3 regions of the Micromonospora sp. CPCC 205546 genome follow, and region 3 is predicted to be linked to each of the others. Evidence: riboswitches for the same ligand, from Rfam matches in the RefSeq annotation. Region 3 holds a riboswitch; each other region holds the start of a gene.

Region 1 (6,007 bases), on a different contig from region 3:
CAGTGACAGCCACTGCCAGAAGTCGAACTGCCAGGCCGGCACCATCGCCAGCGCGATCACCGGCACGGTGAGCACGGCCGAGACCCAGAGGCGGGTACGCAGGCCGCGCAGCTCGTCCACCGGCTCGGCGGCCGGTTCACCGCCGGCGGGCGTGGGCGGCGGCGGCAGGACCGCGGTGTAGCCGGTCTTCTCCACCGTGGCGATCAGGTCGTCCGGGGTGACCTCGTCGGGGTACTGGACGGTGGCCTTCTCCGTGGCGTAGTTGACGGTGGCGCTCACCCCGTCCATCCGGTTCAGCTTCTTCTCGATCCGGGCGGCGCAGGAGGCGCAGGTCATCCCGCCGATCGCCAGTTCGATCCGGTTCGGCGCCATCAGCAAGGGCTTGGTGGTCATCACGCTTCCCGTCAGTCGTGCCCGTGACCGGGGACACCGTGGCCGGCGTCGGCGGTGGGGGAACTCGGGGCGGCGGGGGTGCCCGCCGTCGGGGCGGCTGTCGCGGCCGGGACACCCGGCGCGGCCGGGCTGCCGGCGACGACGGTGAACTCGGCGGTACGCACGACGCCGCCGTGCTTGAAGTCCAGGTAGAGCCGGTAGGCGCCGGCCGACGGCATCTCCGCCGAGAAGCTCACCTCGGGGCCGGGCCGCGTCCGTCCGTCGCCCGGCTCGCCGTGCGGGTGCACGTGCAGGTAGGCCAGGTCGCCCTGGCGCAGCGCCACCAGGTGGCCGTACGCGCCCAGGTAGGGCTCCAGGTCGGTGACCGGCGCGCCGGCGCGGCTCACGGTCAGGGTCAGCTCGGCGGTGCGGCCGGGCTGCGGGGCGCCGGCGAGGGTGACGGTGTAGCCGTCGACCGTGGTGCTGGTCGCCGGCGCGGGCAGGGGCCGCCCGGTCAGCGCGCCGGGGACGGTCACGTCGACGCCGAGGGTGAGCGCCTCGCCGCCGGTCGGGGTGAAGTCGGCGAACGCCCGCCAGACGCCGGGACCGGCGAGCGGCGAGTCGACCCGCCAGGTGCCGTCCGGGGCCATCTCCGGGTGCACGTGCCGGAAGCCCGAGAGGTCCCGGCGGGCCACGATCAGGTGCATGCGCTTGTCGTGCGCCACGTCGTACGCGGTCACCGCCCGGCCGTCCGGGCCGGTGACCTGGAAGGCGAACTGCCCGGCCGGGGCGTCGAGGGGACGCAGCGTGTACCCCCGGTCGGAGACCAGCAGGCCGCCGGGCAGGTGCGCCGCCGCGCCGTTGTCGCCCCCGTGTCCGGCTCCGCCGTCGCTCCCGTGCCCCCCGGCGGCGTCGTGCGGGGCCTCGGCGGGCGGCGCCACGGGGTCGGCCACCCGACCGACCCCGTACGTCGTGCCGAACACCACCGCGAGGCCGAGGGCGAAAGCGCTCAGCTTCGTCGCCGTGTTCATGGTGTACCTCGTCTTCCCCGTGCCCGCTCTCAGGCGCCGACGAGGTCGTAGCCGGCCTCGTCGACGGCGGAGCGCACGGTGTCGGTGTCCAACGGGCCCTCGCTGGTGACGGTGACCCGACCGGCGGCGACGTCGACCTGGACGTCGCTGACGCCCGGGATCGCGCCGACCTCGTTGCTGACCGCGGTGGCGCAGTGCCCGCAGGTCATGCCCTGCACCTGGTACGTCGTGGTGGTCATCGCACTCTCCTCTCGAACGCCTCCAGCCTATACCCCCCAGGGGTAAAGCGGAGGCAAGCCGCTGCCATTTCCTCTTACCGGTACCCGGTGGGGGTATCCCGGCCGGGAACGACCGTAGCATACCCCCGAGGGGTACGGTATCCTCGACCCCATGACCACACCGACGCCCACCCCGACCAGGGGTTACACCGCCACCAAGGACCAGCTGCTCGCGCGGCTGCGCCGCGTCGAGGGGCAGGTCCGTGGCATCGAGAAGATGGTCGACGACGACCGCTACTGCATCGACGTGCTCACCCAGATCTCCGCCATCCAGGCCGCCCTCGACAAGGTCGCGCTCGGCCTGCTCGACGGGCACGCGCGACACTGCATGCGCGAGGGCGCGGCCGAGGGCCGCGCCGACGAGGTGGCCACCGAGATGATGGCCGCCGTCGGCCGCCTGATGAAGCGCGGCTGACCCGCCCCGGCACCCGGCCCCGCGACGAACGCGGGCCCCACGGCGACGCCACACCACGACACCGCCCCGCACGACCTGCGCCCGGATGCCGGGGTGGCTACCATTCGGCCGGTGACGCTCCGGATTCCACGCCCGCGCCGCCTCCCCCGCCGGGCGGCTGCGGGCGCCCACAGCCGGGCAGGTGCCTGCGACCGCGGTACGTGACCTCGGCACCACGCCGAGCAGATCCCGTCCCGCCACACGGGGACCTTGAACCGACCGGCACGCCCGGTGCGTACCACGCCCCGGATTCGTTGGGAGACACTCGATGGGCGCCGATCACACCCGTCCCGCTCCGTCCGCCCCACCGGGGGTGCGGCGGGTCCTCGTCGCGACGGTGGTGCCCCTCTTCGTCGCCACGCTGATCGCGGCCCTGGTGCTGTGGCCGTGGGACAGGCCCGATCCCGTGGACGGCGCCGACGCACCCCGCTACCACGGCACCGTCACGCGGGTGGTGACGCAGCCGTGCCCACCGGCCCCGGAGACCCCGGAGGGGAGCCCGGGGGCGGAGGGCCCCTGCGGCACGGTGACCGTGCGGGTGCAGGACGGTCCCGACGCCGGCCGGCAGGTCCAGACGCCGGTGCCCGCGGGCCCCGGCGCGCCGACCGTCGCCGTGGACGACGAGATCATCCTGGTCGAACTCACCGACCCCGCCGATCCCACAACCAGCAGCTACAACATCTCGGAGCACCAGCGCGGCAAGCCGCTGATCTGGCTGGTCGCGCTCTTCGCGGCCGCCATCGTCGCCTTCGGACGGTGGCGCGGGCTGGCCGCGCTGGCCGGCCTGGCGGCGAGCTTCGCCATCCTGCTGACCTTCGTGCTGCCCGGCATCAGCGCCGGGAGCCCGCCGCTGCTGGTCGCGGTCGTCGGCGCCGCCCTGATCATGTTCGTGGTGCTCTACCTGACCCACGGCGTGACCGCGCAGACCTCGGTCGCCGTGCTCGGCACGCTGGGCAGCCTGGTGCTGACCGGCGTCCTCGGCACGATCGCCACCGCCGCGACCCACCTGACCGGGTTCGGCAGCGAGGACGCCACCACGCTGTCGATGTACCAGGCCGACGTCGACCTGCACGGGCTGCTGCTGGCCGGGATCATCATCGGCTCCCTCGGCGTGCTCGACGACGTCACGGTGACCCAGGCGGCCACCGTCACCGAGCTGGCGCACGCCAACCCGGGGCTGTCCCGCGTCCAGCTCTACCGGGCGGCGACCCGGGTCGGTCGGGCCCACATCGCCTCGACGGTGAACACCATCGTGCTGGCGTACGCCGGCGCCTCACTGCCGGTGCTGCTCCTGCTGACCGCCGACTCGCGGGCGGTGACCCAACTGCTCACCACCGAGTTCCTGGCCCAGGAGATCGTCCGCAGCGCGGTCGCCACCCTGGGCCTGATCGCCGCCGTGCCGCTGACCACCGGGCTGGCGGCCCTCGTGACCACGGCCGGCCGACGCGGCGGGGACGCCACCGACCGCGGGGCGCCACCGACCGCGCCGGCGCCCCGACCCGCGGCCGACCGCACCGAGGCGCTGGAGGCGCTCAGCGGGCCCCGCGCCGCCGACACGCCGTCCGCCGCTCCCGGGTGGTCCGGCCGGAACGGAGACACGGACACCGCATGGTGACACTCCTCAACGTGACCGGACAGGACGTCCGGCCTGATAAACGCGTCACTGATCACCGTCCGCCATTACGAAATAACGCATTTAGTCGGCTTAGGGACGTAGATCCCCGGGAGTGCTCTCGGGTAACCTCGCTGCCGGTCACCGCCGAAGGCGCGCAGCGGCGCCTGCGGTGCCGCCGCCCAATCGCCACCAGGCGAGCCGGGAACCCAGGTACGTGGGGTGAATCCGCGACAGCGGTAGGGGCCACTTCCGCCCCGAACCCGTCAGCTAACCCGGTCGGCGGTCGACGGAAGGGAAAACTGTGACGGCACCCCTACGCCGCTGGTTGACGCCCGTGGTGGCCGTGTTCGCCGCCCTGGCGGTCTTCGCCGGGCCCCTCCCGGCGGCGGCCGCGCCCACCCCACCCCAGCCCTCCGGGCACGGTGACGACGAGCCCAAGCTGCTCGACGACCTGATCGAGGCCCGGAACCGCTCCTACGTGCAGGCCAAGGCGAAGCTGGCGAAGTCCAAGAAGCGCCAGCTCGAACTGGCCCTGGAGGTCGACCGGGCGCAGGCCGAGCTGAACGCCCTGGCCCCGCAGGTCAGCCAGATCGCCGCCCAGTCCTACCGGACCGGGCGGATCGGCGCGGTGTCGATGCTGCTGGACACCGCCAGCCCCGACTCGTTCGTCCGCCGCGCCGCCGCCCTCGACGAGCTCAACCTGGTCAACTCCAAGAAGCTCGCCGAGGTGAACGCGGTCAAGGACCGCGCCGAGCAGGCCAAGCTGGCGCTCGACGCCGAGGTCCGCGAGCAGCAGAAGCTGACGAACGAGATGGCCCGCGGCAAGCGCGAGGCGGAGAAGGCGCTCGCGCTGGTGGGCGGCAGGGGGCTGACCAGCGGCAAGGTGGTCGCCACCTCGCCGGTGGCCCGGATGGCACCGGGTCGCACGGCTGACGGCGACTGGAAGCCGCTGTCGGCCACGGAGGCCGATCCCACCACCTCCGGCCGGATCACCGCGCGCACCCTGCACATGTACAAGGAGGTCAAGCGGGCCGGGTTCAACCGGTTCGTCGGCTGCTACCGCCCCGGCGGGCCGTACGAGCACCCGAAGGGCCGGGCCTGCGACTGGTCGCTGCAACGCAGCGGCTTCTCCCCCTGGCACAACGACGACACCTACATGTACGGCAACAACCTGACCGCCTTCCTGGTCCGCAACGCCGACCGGCTCGGCATCTACTACGTCATCTGGAACCGGCAGATCTGGTTCCCGGCGACCGGCTGGAGTTCCTACAGCGGCCCGTCGAACCACACCGACCACGTCCACGTGTCACTGCTCTAGCCGGGACCACACGCACACAGAGGGCCGCCCCGCCGAACGCGGGAGCGGCCCTCTGTCGTCGTACGGGATCAGGCGAGCGCGGCGCTGGCCGCCGGCTCCGGCTCGTCGACCGCACGGGCGGGCTCCGCGGCCACCGTCCGCACCTCGCCGGCGGTCAGCCGGTACGACATGCCGACCACCCCGCACCGACCGGCCGCCACCGCCGCGGCGAGCACGGCGGAGCGGTCCAGCATCGCCTCGACGGTGTACGCGATGTGGATGTCGACGATCCCGTCGATGTCCTCGACGCCCTCGGCGGAGGCCCGGCGCAGGCTGGGCACCACGGCGTCCACCACGGCGCACAGGTGCCCGACCGGCGCGGTGCCGGTGGCGTCCGCCGCGCGTGCGGCCTGCACGGCCCCGCAGGAGTCGTGCCCGAGCACCACCACCAGCGGCGTGCCCAGGACCGTGACGGCGTACTCGACGCTGCCCAGCACCTCGGGGCCGATGGTGTGCCCGGCGGTGCGGACGACGAAGAGGTCACCGAGGCCCCGGTCGAAGATGATCTCGGCGGCGAGCCGGGAGTCGGAGCAGCCGACGATGACCGCGAAGGGGTGCTGCCCGTCGGCGACCGCGGCGCGGTGCCCGGCGTCCTGGTTGGGGTGGCGCGGGGCGCCGGTCACGAACCGCCGGTTGCCGGCTTGCAGCTCGGCGAGCGCCTGCCCGGGACTCGCGGGAACGACGGACACGGCCCCGACGTCGGCCGGGGCGACGCCCGTGATCGACGCCCGAAGCGCCCGCTCCGGGCCCGGTTGAGTGCCTGGCGATCCGGGACGACTCATCTGACACCACGCTCCCGCACATGAACGGCCTGGTCACCCGGGCCGACGCTGGACGCGGGCTGCCACCACCGTCACACGCACCGCAAGGTACGTCAAGATATGCGTGATATGCATTTCA
Region 2 (6,007 bases), on a different contig from region 3:
TTCACCGTCGCCTGCGCCGGCATGCTGACGCTGTACAACCAGTTCTACCTGCTTCTTCCGCTGGAGGCGGCCCGGGTCACCGGTTGGGCCAGTGCGACCGGAGCGGTCTTCCTCATCTCCACCGTGACGACACTGCTGCTACAGGTGCGGGTCTCCCAGGCGCTGGCACGCCGGATGTCCTCGCACGCCGCGATCGTCGTCGGCCTGCTGCTCTCCGCCGTGTCCTTCATCGCCGGCGCGGGCAGCGCGACCTGGTTGTCCGCCGGCGGCCGGAACACCGCGATCGCGATCGTCCTGGCGGCGTCGATACCGGTGGCCCTCGCCACGGCGTTCCTGGCGATCGGCCTCAACATCGCCCAGCCGTTCGCGCTCAGCCGTGCCGCCGACTTCGCCCGTCCGGGCCTGACCGGCACCTACCTGGGCGTGTATGCCTCCGCAGGGGGACTCGTCGCCGCTGGCGGCAACACCGTCATCGGCTATCTGACGGACCTCGGCGAACGCTGGCACCTGCCCGCCCTCCCCTGGCTGGCACTCGCCCTCCTCGCTGCGGGGTCCGCCGTCGCGATCACGGCGATCCGGCCACCACGCGTCCGGGACCAGGGCGGGACCGGGCACGGGGAGGTGCCCGCCGCGCGCCCCGAGGCACCGGCGACTGCCGGCTCTTGATCGTCGGCCACGTCCCCCGCGGCGCGGCCCCGGGATGGCAGACGGATCAGCGGTAGGGGTCGACGAGGTCCAGGACCGCCTCGGGGGCCTCGACGTGGGCGTTGTGCCCGAGGCCGGGCAGGGTGGCGACCGGCACGCCCAGCTCCTTGAGCTGCGCGTCGGTGACCATGGGATCGCGCTCGCCGCGGGCCAGCAGCACGGGCACGTCGGTCGCCGCCAGCAGGGCGGGCAGGTCCGGCGCCCCCACGCCGAACGCGGCCGGGTCCATCGCCAGCCGCCAGCGCCCGTCGGCCTGCCGCAGCCCGGCCTGCACGACGGGATGGTCCGGGGCGAGGAGGCCGGTCAGGCCGGCCACCCGCAGGTAGCGGCGGGCCGCCTCGTCGCGGCTGGCGAACCAGGTCACCGGCCGGGCCGCCAGCTCCCCCGCCTTCGCCAGCTCCGCCGGCGACCAGACGGCCTTGATGCCGATGCCGACCACGGCGTCGACGAGCAGTCCGGCGTCGCGGGCGGCCAGCGCCAGCCCGACCACCCCGCCGAGAGAGTGTCCCAGCACGACGAGCCGATCCTCCGCCGCCAGCCCGGCGGCGATCCGCGCGGCCAGCCCCGGGAACGAGTATTCCGGCAGCGGCGGCGACCAGCCGTGGCCGGCGAGGTCCGGCGCCAGCCACCGCCCCGCCCATCGACGCTCCAGCAGCGGCGCCCAGGGCAGCCACACGTCGCCGGTCGTGCCCATGCCGTGCAGCAGCAGGAGCACCCGCCGGCCGTCCCGGTCACCCGATCCATCGACCATGAGGCGCAGTGTGCCACCCGGTTGCCGCCCGAGCGAGGGACGTGACCCGGACACGACATCGGGCGCCGGCCCCCCGGTGGGGGAGCCGGCGCCCGACGCGTCGCTCAGGCGGAGTAGCCGCGGGTCGCGGCCCAGTTCGCCAGGGCGATGGTGCTGATCCAGTACGACGCGCTCGCCGGGTTCGCCGAGTCGGCGATCTTCACCAGCCGGCCCTCGTCCTTGTAGCCGACCACGGCGATGTAGTGGCCGCCGGGGAACGAGTGCCAGCCGCCGGCGGTGTCCGTCGCGCTGCCGGCGACGTTCACCACGACGCCCCGCCCGTCGCCGATGGCCGCGACGACGTCGGCCTGCAGCCGGTCCATCTGGGCCGGGGTCGCGGCGCCGCCGGGGATCGTCCGGGTCCGGTACGGGTCGCCCGGCACCGCCGCGTTCAACACGCGGGTGGTGTCCTGGGCCGAGTCGGTGCCCAGCTGGTCGGTGCCCAGCTGGGCGCCGAGGGCGTCCTGGCTGCGCGCGATGCCGGCCGCGCTGAGGGCGTGCCGGACGGCCGCCGGACCGCAGTTGTAGAAGGTGGTCTGGGCCTGGTAGTCGTAGTCCAGGGTCTTGGCGGCCGGAGGCTTCGGCCGCTCCGGCTTGCGGGTCAGGTCCGGGTCGGGGGCGGCGCTGGACGCCCTGGCCGAGGGGGCGGCGCTGGAGGCCGCCGGAGCGGCGGTGGACGGGACGGCGGCGGATGGGACGGCAGCGGACGGGGCCGTCGCGATCCGGGCCTGACCGCGCGAGGCGGCGGTGTCGTCGCGCGGTTCGGACGCGGCGACCGGGGCCTGCGCGGCGGCGGGGGCCTCGTCGGCCCCGGCCAGCAGCGCGCCCGTGCCCGACGCCAGCACGAGCGCCGCGGCGGACGCCACCGCCAGCTGGTACGGGCGCTCGGACGTGAGGCGGCGCAGGTGCCGCTTGAGGTGGTGCTTCACGGTTCTTCCTCCACGGGCTCGGGGGTGAGCGGCCGTCGATCCGCGCCGAGGGCAGGGCGGACCGGCCCCGCGGACGGGTGTCCGGGCGGGCGGTGGGCCACTCAGGGGATGCGCCCGGCAGGCCGGGCGACGGACGGTGACCGGTGGGTCAGCTCGTGGCCGGAGGGCGGACGAGCACGGGCACCGCGGCGCCGTGGAGACGGCGGGACAGCGGGGGGACGGGTGGGTGCTGCACGAGGATGGAGCTCCTTCCGACGCCGCCGACCGGGTTAGCTGACGGATTCGGGCGGGAAGAACGCCCTACCACGGGCCGCGGGCCCACGGATTCACCCCATGAAGCACTGGGTCCCCGGTTCGTATTCACGATTAGGCGGGTCGGCGCGGCGTCGCCTCTTGCGATCGGTTACCGCACCGGACGCGCCGACATTACTGGCCGGTCCACGGCCTGCCAAACCACTCCCACCTGCTTAAACATCGATCTGCGGCCCAGTTTTGCGGCACCCTGGCACTGACGCGACTCAATGGGACGACGGTATCCAGCGGAGCTTCGAGGCGGCAACGGGACGACCCGGCGCAGACGCCCACGCGACACCGGGCGGAAATGGGCCCCGCCGCGCCGAATGACGCTTTCCCCGCAGCGTGACCGGCGTCACCATGTCCGTTCGGCCGACCCGCCCTCGCCGACGCGGACGTTTTCGTACGGGGGCGTCAACGCGAGTCGACGTACTCGGTCCGATGCTCGGCCCGGTCGTCGCCCGTCCGGGGCCGCGGCACCGCGTCGCGACGCTGCCCCGGGGCCACGGTGGCGTCCATCGCGCGGGGCGCGGCCGTCCGGCGCGGGGTGAGCAGCCGCATCAGCGGAGTCTCGACGAACCGGTGCACCAGCCCGGCGAGGGCCAGGTTGACCAGCAGGAACCCGAGCACCACCGTCAGCCCCCACCAGCCGCTGAACCCGACTCCCCAGTCCCCGGTGAAGCGCAGCACGCTGATCATCACGAGCACGTGCACCAGATAGAAGGCGAAGGAGACCTCACCGAGCCAGACCATCGGCCGGGAACGCCACGGCGAGCGTCGCCCGCGCACGTCCGCGTCCGCGGCGGCGGTGATGACCAGGATGTACGCCACCGAGAGCAGCGCCGCCCACAACTCGGCGCGCACCCACTGCGCCGCGACGACCCAGGTGGCCACGAAGACCAGGCTGGCCACCGGCAGACCCGGCCCCCGCCACCGGCCGCGCCGCATCAGCTCGGCGGCGGCCACGCCCATCCAGAACTCCAGCGACCGTACGGGCGGGAAGATCTGCGTGAACCACCAGCGGCTCTCCTCGGGCGCCAGGGCCTGTGCCGGCCAGAGCGCGAGGATCAGCAGCGGCACCGCCACCACGACGCTCCACAGCGCCCAGGGCCGGGCCCGGCGGATCAGCGGCAGCGCCAGCGGCAGGCAGAGGTAGAAGAAGAACTCGCAGGACAGCGACCAGCTGACCGTGTTGATGCTGTAGAAGTGGCCCGGCCGGGGGTCCCATGCCTGCAGGAGGAACAGGTTCTCCAGCGCCACGCCGCCGTCCACCGGGTCGGCGAACCAGGCGGCGACCGCCAGGGCCAGCGCCCACAGCAGCACGTGGCTCGGCCAGATCTTGGCGACCCGGCGACGCCAGAACGCCCGACGGGTGTCGGTCGGCCGGGCCGACCAGACCAGCACGAAGCCACTGAGGATGAAGAAGAACTGCACGCCGGAGAGGCCGAGGGTGAAGACCCAGTTCACCACGGCCCGGTGGTCGGACTCGGCGATGATGCCCATCGTCCCGGCGTGGAAGCCGAAGACGAGCAGCGCGGCCACCCAGCGCAGCCCGGTGAGCGACGGCAGGCGGCTGGCCGGCGACGCGGGCCGGCGGGCCGGCGCGGCCGTCGCGGCGCCCGTCACGCCGGGCCTCCGGAGATCCGCAGGGTCACCAGCACGTACGTCTCCTCCTCGACCCCGTCGTCGGGACGTCCCGCGGCGGCCGCCCGGTCGGCACCGCCCGCCGGGCACCCTACCCGTCGGCCCTGGCGACCCCTCACGTCCGGCGGGTGACCGCCCCGTTCCGGTACGTGACGACGGTGACCGGCCGCTCTGTCCGCGTCGGACGGTGGCCTAGTATTCCGTGACCCAGGGCGACCGAGAGGCGGGGACGGATGCACCGGCGGATCCTGATGCGGGCCAAGAAGGGCCCGTTCGACGTCTACTCCCCTGAGGAGACGTACGCGCAGAACTGGATCGGCGAGAACAACGGCAACCTCGTCTTCAGCCACGCCGCCCACAAGCTCCTGCGCACCTCCACCGCCGAGATCACCTCGACCGAGTTCAAGGTCAACCCGCGGGACGCGGACATGATCAACGAGAGGTACGACGTCTACGTCGTACCGCTCGCCAACGCCTTCCGGCGCAGCTACGCCCACCGCGTCGAAACCATGACCAAGCTCATCGAGCGGCTGAAGATCCCGGTGGTGGTGCTCGGGGTCGGCGTGCAGACCGACGTCAAGGGCGACCGGGAGTACCTCCGCCCGATCGACGACGTGGTGAGCCGGTTCGTGCGGGCCGTCCTCGACCGCTCGCCCAGCATCGGCGTCCGCGGCGAGATCACGGAGGGCTACCTGCGTACCCTCGGCTTCTCCGCCGTCGACGTGATCGGCTGTCCGTCGATGTTCCTGCACGGCGACAGCCTGGAGGTGGAGAAGCGGAAGCCGGCGCTGACGCCCGACGACCGCCTCGCGCTCACGATCTCGCCGTACGTGAAGTCCATGGCGAAGATCATCGCCCGGCACCACGAGCGGTACCCGAACCTGCGCTACCTGCCGCAGGACCTCAAGACGCTCGGCACGCTGCTCTACGGCGACGCCCCCGAGGACCGGGGCAAGTCCGGCGCCATCCCGGTCCACACCTCGCACCCGCTGTTCACCGAGGACAAGGTGCGGATGTTCGTCGACCCGTGGACCTGGATGGACTATCTCTCCGGGTTCGAGTTCGCGTTCGGCACCCGCATCCACGGCACCATCACGGCGCTGGTGGCCGGCACGCCCGGCTTCCTCTTCGCGCACGACTCGCGCACCCTGGAGCTGGCCCGGTACTTCGACATCCCGCACCGGGTGATGAAGGAGGTGCCGGCCGACGTCGACGCCGCCCAGCTCTACGACGAGGCGGACTACGGCCCGCTCAACGCCGGCCACAAGGCCCGCTACGAGACCATGCTGGCCTTCCTCGCCAAGCACAACCTCGGCAACGCCTTCGCCGACGGCGACAGCGCCGCGCGCTTCGACGCCCAGGTGCGGGCCACCACCTTCCCACCCGCCGTACGCCCGGCCGGCGCGACCGCCGCGGAGGTGCTGCTTCAGCGCGTGCGGTGGCTGCGCGACCGCAACGCCGAACTGCTGGCCGAGGCGGAGACCCTGCGCGAGCAGCGGCTACGGGCCCGGGTGAAGCGGGCCGTCGGCGGGCCGGTGCGCCGGATCCTGAACCGTTGACCCGGCGCCGGGCGGCCGCCTGCGCTCCGCCTTCCCGGCCATCCTCGAACACGTGTGCCAACGGGCGGGTACGCTGAGCCGATGAC
Region 3 (6,007 bases):
CGCTCATCCGTCGCACCCGTCCATGCGACCGCCCTCCACCGGTGTACACGTCACGTGGTCGTTCATGAGCTGACCGTAGTGGGGGCGTGGCCCGGACGTCCGGACTCCGGGCGGGATCGGCGCGGCGTTGCCAGGGCGCCCCCGCATGCGCGACGATCGGGCGACCATCGGCGGTGGGGAGACGCGTGCTCAGGCGGAGTTCCTTCAGCTACACCGTGCAGGCGCGCTGCTCCGTGGCGGAGGCGGCGGCACTGCTCGCCGACCCCGCCCGCCAGGTGGGCCTGCATCCGCTGATCGTCCGGGTCCGTCGGGTGCGGCCCCGCCCCGGCGCGCGGGCCAGCTACGACATCACCGATCGACTGGCCGCCGGGCCGTTACGCCTGCCGCTCACCTACCGGGCCGACGTCCTCGTCGACGAGCCCGACGAGATCGTCACCGTGGCCCGGCAGCGGCCCGCCACGACGGTGCGCAACCGCACCCGGCTGCGGGCGGAGCCCGACGGCGTGGTCCACATCGACGTGGAGATCACCCTCGCCGCGCCCGCGCCGCTCTTCGGCTACGCGTTCCGCCAGGCCCGCGCCGCCCACCTCGGGCTGGCCGCGCGCCTCGCCGAGGCCCTCGACACGCCTGCGCCCGAGCCGCCGGCGGGCTGACCGCCCGGGACGGGCGCGGCGTCCCGGCCGGGCGAGCGTAGCCACGCCCCGGTGACCCGCGAGCTGCGGGGCACCGGGGCGCGGGCGTCAGTAGACCGACAGGTGCACGTGGTTGGTGTGGTCGCTGGACGGGTCGCCGTTGGCGCCGCTGTACGACTTCCACCCGCTGCTCGGCAGCCAGATCTGCCGGTACCAGATCACGTAGAGCACCGCGAGCCGGTCGGCGTTGCGCACGTAGTACGCCGCCAGGTTGTTGCCGTACGTCCGGTCGCCGCCGGTGGCGTCGCCGCCGAAGCCGCCCTTCTGGGCCGCGAAGTCGCAGGCGCGGCCCTTCGGGTGCTCGCCGGAGCCGCCGGGGCGGTAGCAGGAGACGTAGCGGGTGAAGCCCGCCGCCTTGGCCTGGTTGAGCGCGTGCAGGGTGCGCGGCGTGATGCAGCCGTTGGCGGGGGTGGGGTCGTTGACGCTGCACGACTCGCGCGGCCAGGAGCCGTCGGAGTTGCGCGGCGCCGCCTTCGCCGTCTTGTTCGAGGTGCCACCCGGCGAGCCACCCCCGCCCGAGGACTGCTGCCGCTGCTTCTGGTTGGCGACCGTCAGCGCCCGTTCGGCCTGCTCCTTGCGCTTGGCCATCACGGTGACCTGCTTACGCTGCTCCCGGATCTCGCCGTCCAGGGCGAGCTTGGTGCGGACGGCCTCGTCCCGGGTCTGCTGGAGTTCCCGCAGGGCCCGGTCCTCGTTGGCGGCCACCGCGTCGAGGGCGGCGGCGCGGTCCATGAAGCCGTCCGGCGAGTTGCTGTTGAGCAGGGCGGACGCCACGCTGAGCCGCCCGGTGCGGTAGGCGGCTCCCGCGATCTCGCCGACCTTGGCGGTGCGCGCGTCCAGCTCCACCTCGGTCGTCTTGAGCTGCGCGGTGAGCTGCCGCTGCCGCTTGGCCGACGTGTCGAGGGCCCGCTTGGCGTCGAGGTAGCCCTTGCTGGCGGCCTCGAGTTGGGCCCGCAGCGCGGGGGTGCCACCCTCCTCGTCCTGGCCGGGAGCCGCGGCGAGCAGGCCGGCGCGGGTGGCGGCCGCCGCCGGGGCGGCGGTGGCCGGAGCCACGGCGGCGCCGAGGGCGAGCATCGTGGCGATCAGGGCCGCCGTTCGGGCGGCACGTCGTCGTACAGGTGCCATCACTGGCATACACGCGTCCTTCCGTCAGCCGCCGACCGGGTTAGCTGACGGGTTCGGGACGGAAGATCCCTACCGCTGACGCGGATGCACCCCACGAACATGGTTCCCCGGTTCGCCCCGGCGGGCGATTAGGCGGCGGCCACCGCCGGCACCGGTGGGTGCCGCCTGGCGGAGGCCGAGGCTGAGCCTACCGGTGCCGGTGTGACTGCTGCACCGCAGGTGACGCACGGTGCATGTCTATTAACCGTCAAATCCGGCATAAGGTAACAATACTCTCCCAGATTTAAGGTTGTCCTCATTACCACTCGACTGCCCCGCAGGCCCCGGGCGACGCTCCGGGCTCGATCTGCAACGTGGCGTGCTCGATCTGGAAGTCCTCGTGCAGCGCGGCCCGGGCGGCGCCCAGCACCGCGCCGACCTCCGCGTCGGGCGTCATGGTCAGGTGCGCCGAGGCGACCTCCATCCCGGAGGTGAGGGTCCAGACGTGCAGGTCGTGCACCTCGGCGACGCCGGGCACCGCGGCCAGCCGGTCGTGCACGGCCGTGACCTGGAGGTGTTCCGGCGCGGCCTGCACCAGGATGCGCAGCGCCGCCCGCCCGAGTCGCCAGGTGCGCGGCAGGATGAACACCCCGATCCCGACCGCCACCAGCGGGTCCGCCCACCACCAGCCGGTGGTGACGATCAGCAGCGCCGCCCCGATCACGCCGAGTGAGCCCAGCAGGTCGCCGAGCACCTCCAGGTAGGCGCCGTGGACGTTGATGCTCTCCTTCGCCCCCGAGCGCAGCAGGGCGAACGCGCCGACGTTGGCGAGCAGGCCGAGCACGGCGACCACCAGCATGGGGCCGGCCAGCACCTCGGGCGGGTCGCCGAAGCGGCGTACGGCCTCGATCACGACGTAGACCGCGACGCCGGAGAGCAGCGCGGCGTTGGCCAGCGCGGCCAGCACCTCCAGCCGGTAGAGGCCGAAGGTGCGCTGCGGGTCGGTGCCCGCGCGCCGGGTGGCGGCGATCGCCGCGAGGGCCATGCCGATGCCGAGCACGTCGGTGAACATGTGCCCGGCGTCGCTGAGCAGGGCCAGCGAGCCCGTGCGGAAGGCCGCCACCGCCTCCACCACCATCAGGCCGGCGAGCAGCCCGAACGCCGCCCAGAGTCGGCCCCGGTGGCGGTGCGCGGCGTTCGCGACCGATCCGTGATGGTGGTCATGACCTGCGCCCACGCGCCCACCCTCCGTCAGGCGTCCGGATCCGCGTCGAATCTATGCTCACATCGCAATGTGTGCAAGTGATGTGGCGTCAGCCGATCGGGTCGACGGTGGTCAACCGCTGGGTGGCCCGGGACAACGCCACGTAGAGCGTCCGCACCCCCGACCCCGGGTCGGCCCGGATCTCGCTCGGGGCGACGAGGACGACCCCGTCGTACTCCATGCCCTTGGCCTCCAGGCTGGTCACCACCTGCAGGCGCGGCGCGCCCAGCCCGCTCAGCCAGCCGGCGACCTCGTCGCGGCGGGGCACCGGCGTGATCACCCCGACCGTGCCCTCGACCTCGGTGAGCAGCGTCCTGGCCGCCGCCACGACCGCGCTCTCCAGCTCCGTCGGCGACACCGCCAGGGCGACCGGGTCGACTCCGGTGGACCGCACCGCCCGGGGCAGCGGGAGGTCCGGGTGCAGCCGGCGGATCTCGGCCGCCGCCACCGCGAAGATCTCCGCCGAGTTCCGGTAGTTCGTGGTGAGGGTGAAGTGGTGCCGCTTGCGCCGGCCAAGCGCCTGGTCCCGGGCCCGGGACAGCTCCTCCGCCTCACCCGTCCACGCCGTCTGGGCCGGGTCGCCCACCACCGTCCACGAGGCCAGCCGGCCGCGCCGGCCGATCATGCGCCACTGCATCGGCGAGACGTCCTGCGACTCGTCGACGACCACGTGCGCGTACTCGCGGTAGTCCTCCGGACGCTCGCGCGCCGCGTCGCGGGCGGCGCGCTGCCGGTCGGCGAAGGTGCTCAGCTCCCGGACCCCGCCGGCGAGCTGGAACGGGTCCCGCTTCGCCCGGGCCGGTCGCATCGGCTTGCCGAGCAGCGCGTCCAGCTCGTCGAGCAGGGCGATGTCGGCAATCGTCAGCCCGTCCTCGTCCAGGCTCCGGTACGCGTCGCCCAGCAGCCGGATCTCGGCCCGGGAGAGGACCCCCTCGGCGTAGCGGCGCAGCCGGTCCGGGCGGGCCAGCCAACCCAGCACGTGCCGGGGGTGCAGCCGGGGCCACCATGCCTTGAGGAACTCCCGGAACTCCGGGCGCTCGGCGATCTCGTCCTCGAACGCGCGCTGCTCGGGCAGCCGGCCGACGCCCAGCCTGCGCGCCTGCGCCCACAGCGCCGCGAAGACCCCGTCGAAGCCCGCGCGGCGCACCTCGTTGCGTCGGGCGCCCCGGGGCATCGCCCGGTCCCGGATGCCGTCCAGCTCGCGGCGCTCCAGCCGGAGCAGCTGCCCCCGGTAGAGCAGGCGCAGCTCGGTCGGGCCGCCCGGCACCGCGTCCCGGGCCGCCCGCTCCAGCACCCGCCGCATCCGCAGCGAGCCCTTCACCGCCGCCACGGCAGGCGGGTCGGTGCGGGTGGCGGTCATGCCGGCAAAGAGCGTGCCCAGCGAGTGCAGGGTGGCGGTGTCCTCGCCGAGCGAGGGCAACACCGAGGCGATGTACTCGACGAAGACCGAGGACGGGCCGACCACCAGGATGCCGCCCCCGGCGAACCGGCCACGGTCGGAATAGAGCAGATACGCGGCCCGGTGCAGCGCGACCGCGGTCTTCCCGGTGCCCGGACCGCCGGACACGAGCGTCACGCCCGAGCCGGGGGAGCGGATCGCCTCGTCCTGCTCCCGCTGGATGGTGGCGACGATGTCCCGCATGCCCCGGCCGGTGGCCTTCGACAGCGTGGCCAGCAGCGCGCCGTCGCCGACGACCGCCATGTCGGACGGCGCGGCGGCGGGGTCGAGCAGGTCGTCCTCGATGCGGGTGACCCGTTCGGCCGAGGACTGGATCGTGCGCCGCCGCACCACGCCCAGCGGCTGCGCCGGGGTGGCCTGGTAGAAGGCGGCGGCGGCCGGGGCCCGCCAGTCGACCACCAGCGTGGACGCGTCGTCGTCCCGGATGCCGAGCCGCCCGACGTGCAGCACCTGCCGGTCGAGCAGGTCCAGTCGGCCGAAGACCAGGCCCTCGTGCTCGGCGTCGAGCATGTGCCGCCGCCGTGCGGCGTGGAACACCATCGCGTCCCGTTCGACGAGCGCCCCGAAGTTGCCCACCCGGGCGAGCCGGTAGCCCTCCTTCTCGGCGCTGACCGCCGACCGGCGCAGCTCGGCCAGTCGGGCGTACACCCGGTCGAGGTGCCGTTGCTCGACGGCGATCTCCTGTTCCAGGGTGGTCTGGTCGCTCACCGCTCGCTCCTCCTGACGTCGGCGGCGGGCGGCGCGAACCCCGCGAACCGCGCCAGGCCAACCGCAAGAGGGTACGGCCCGCGCGCAACCGGCGGCGTCACCGGTGCGGGAAAGGAACCCGCGTCACGCCCGGGGTGCGCCGCGGGGGCCGGATCAGTCCACCCCGGCGGCGGCGGTCGCGCCGGTCCCGGGGACGGTGAGCACGCGCCGGAGCACGCCGCCCAGCGCCGCGTTGACCTCGTCGGGGCGTTCCATCATGAGCATGTGCCCGGCGCCCGGGCAGACGGTCAGCTCGGTCGCCGGCAGCGCGGCGGCGATCGACTCGGCGCAGGGCGGCGGGGTGAGCCGGTCCCGGTCACCCACCAGGGCCGCCGCCGGCAGGTGGGCCAGCTCGGCGAGGGTGTCCAGCCGGTGCTGCGCCCCGATCGAGGCGCGGAACCCGCCGATCGAGCGCAGGGAGGCGCGGGCCACCGCCGACGTGACCAACCGGATGTCGTGGGGGTCGCAGCGGTCGCCGAAGAGCATCCAGCGGATGCTGGGACGCAGCGCCCGCAGCAGCGCCCGGGGCGGCCGCCAGGCCCCGCAGCGGGCCAGCACGCCGGCCCCGGTGGTCTCGGCGAGCCGGATCAGCCGCGCGATGCGGGGCGAGAGGCCGTAGACGGTGTGCGTGTGGCCCTCGGCGGTCGTGGAGACGAAGACCAGCCCGGCCGTACGGGCGGCGAAGTGCCTCACGTGGCGGTGGGCGTACTCCATGATCGTCATGCCGCCCATCGAGTGGCC

The links. A riboswitch is a leader RNA that binds a small molecule or an ion and turns the genes downstream of it on or off. The one in region 3 is predicted to bind cyclic di-AMP.
Region 1: another riboswitch for cyclic di-AMP. It lies ahead of V6U77_RS04290 (coiled-coil domain-containing protein); the one in region 3 lies ahead of V6U77_RS11605 (coiled-coil domain-containing protein).
Region 2: another riboswitch for cyclic di-AMP. It lies ahead of V6U77_RS21410 (C39 family peptidase); the one in region 3 lies ahead of V6U77_RS11605 (coiled-coil domain-containing protein).

The regions. Positions count from the first base shown of each region.
Region 1 covers NZ_JBAKHL010000005.1:102,037-108,043, forward strand. The annotation lists gene V6U77_RS04265 (heavy metal translocating P-type ATPase) at 1-393, opposite strand, end outside; gene V6U77_RS04270 (hypothetical protein) at 405-1,403, opposite strand; gene V6U77_RS04275 (heavy-metal-associated domain-containing protein) at 1,433-1,642, opposite strand; gene V6U77_RS04280 (metal-sensitive transcriptional regulator) at 1,794-2,096, shown strand; gene V6U77_RS04285 (YibE/F family protein) at 2,404-3,750, shown strand; cyclic di-AMP (ydaO/yuaA leader) riboswitch at 3,917-4,047, shown strand; gene V6U77_RS04290 (coiled-coil domain-containing protein) at 4,052-5,068, shown strand; gene V6U77_RS04295 (carbonic anhydrase) at 5,137-5,889, opposite strand.
Region 2 covers NZ_JBAKHL010000049.1:2,036-8,042, forward strand. The annotation lists gene V6U77_RS21400 (MFS transporter) at 1-666, shown strand, start outside; gene V6U77_RS21405 (alpha/beta fold hydrolase) at 713-1,456, opposite strand; gene V6U77_RS21410 (C39 family peptidase) at 1,561-2,424, opposite strand; cyclic di-AMP (ydaO/yuaA leader) riboswitch at 2,668-2,807, opposite strand; gene V6U77_RS21415 (acyltransferase family protein) at 3,133-4,344, opposite strand; gene V6U77_RS21420 (hypothetical protein) at 4,341-4,481, opposite strand; gene V6U77_RS21425 (polysaccharide pyruvyl transferase family protein) at 4,596-5,921, shown strand; gene V6U77_RS21430 (alpha-ketoglutarate-dependent dioxygenase AlkB) at 6,003-6,007, shown strand, end outside.
Region 3 covers NZ_JBAKHL010000017.1:66,500-72,506, forward strand. The annotation lists gene V6U77_RS11595 (1-phosphofructokinase family hexose kinase) at 1-7, opposite strand, end outside; gene V6U77_RS11600 (SRPBCC family protein) at 186-653, shown strand; gene V6U77_RS11605 (coiled-coil domain-containing protein) at 741-1,817, opposite strand; cyclic di-AMP (ydaO/yuaA leader) riboswitch at 1,831-1,962, opposite strand; gene V6U77_RS11610 (cation diffusion facilitator family transporter) at 2,116-3,033, opposite strand; gene V6U77_RS11615 (HelD family protein) at 3,110-5,227, opposite strand; gene V6U77_RS11620 (alpha/beta fold hydrolase) at 5,381-6,007, opposite strand, start outside.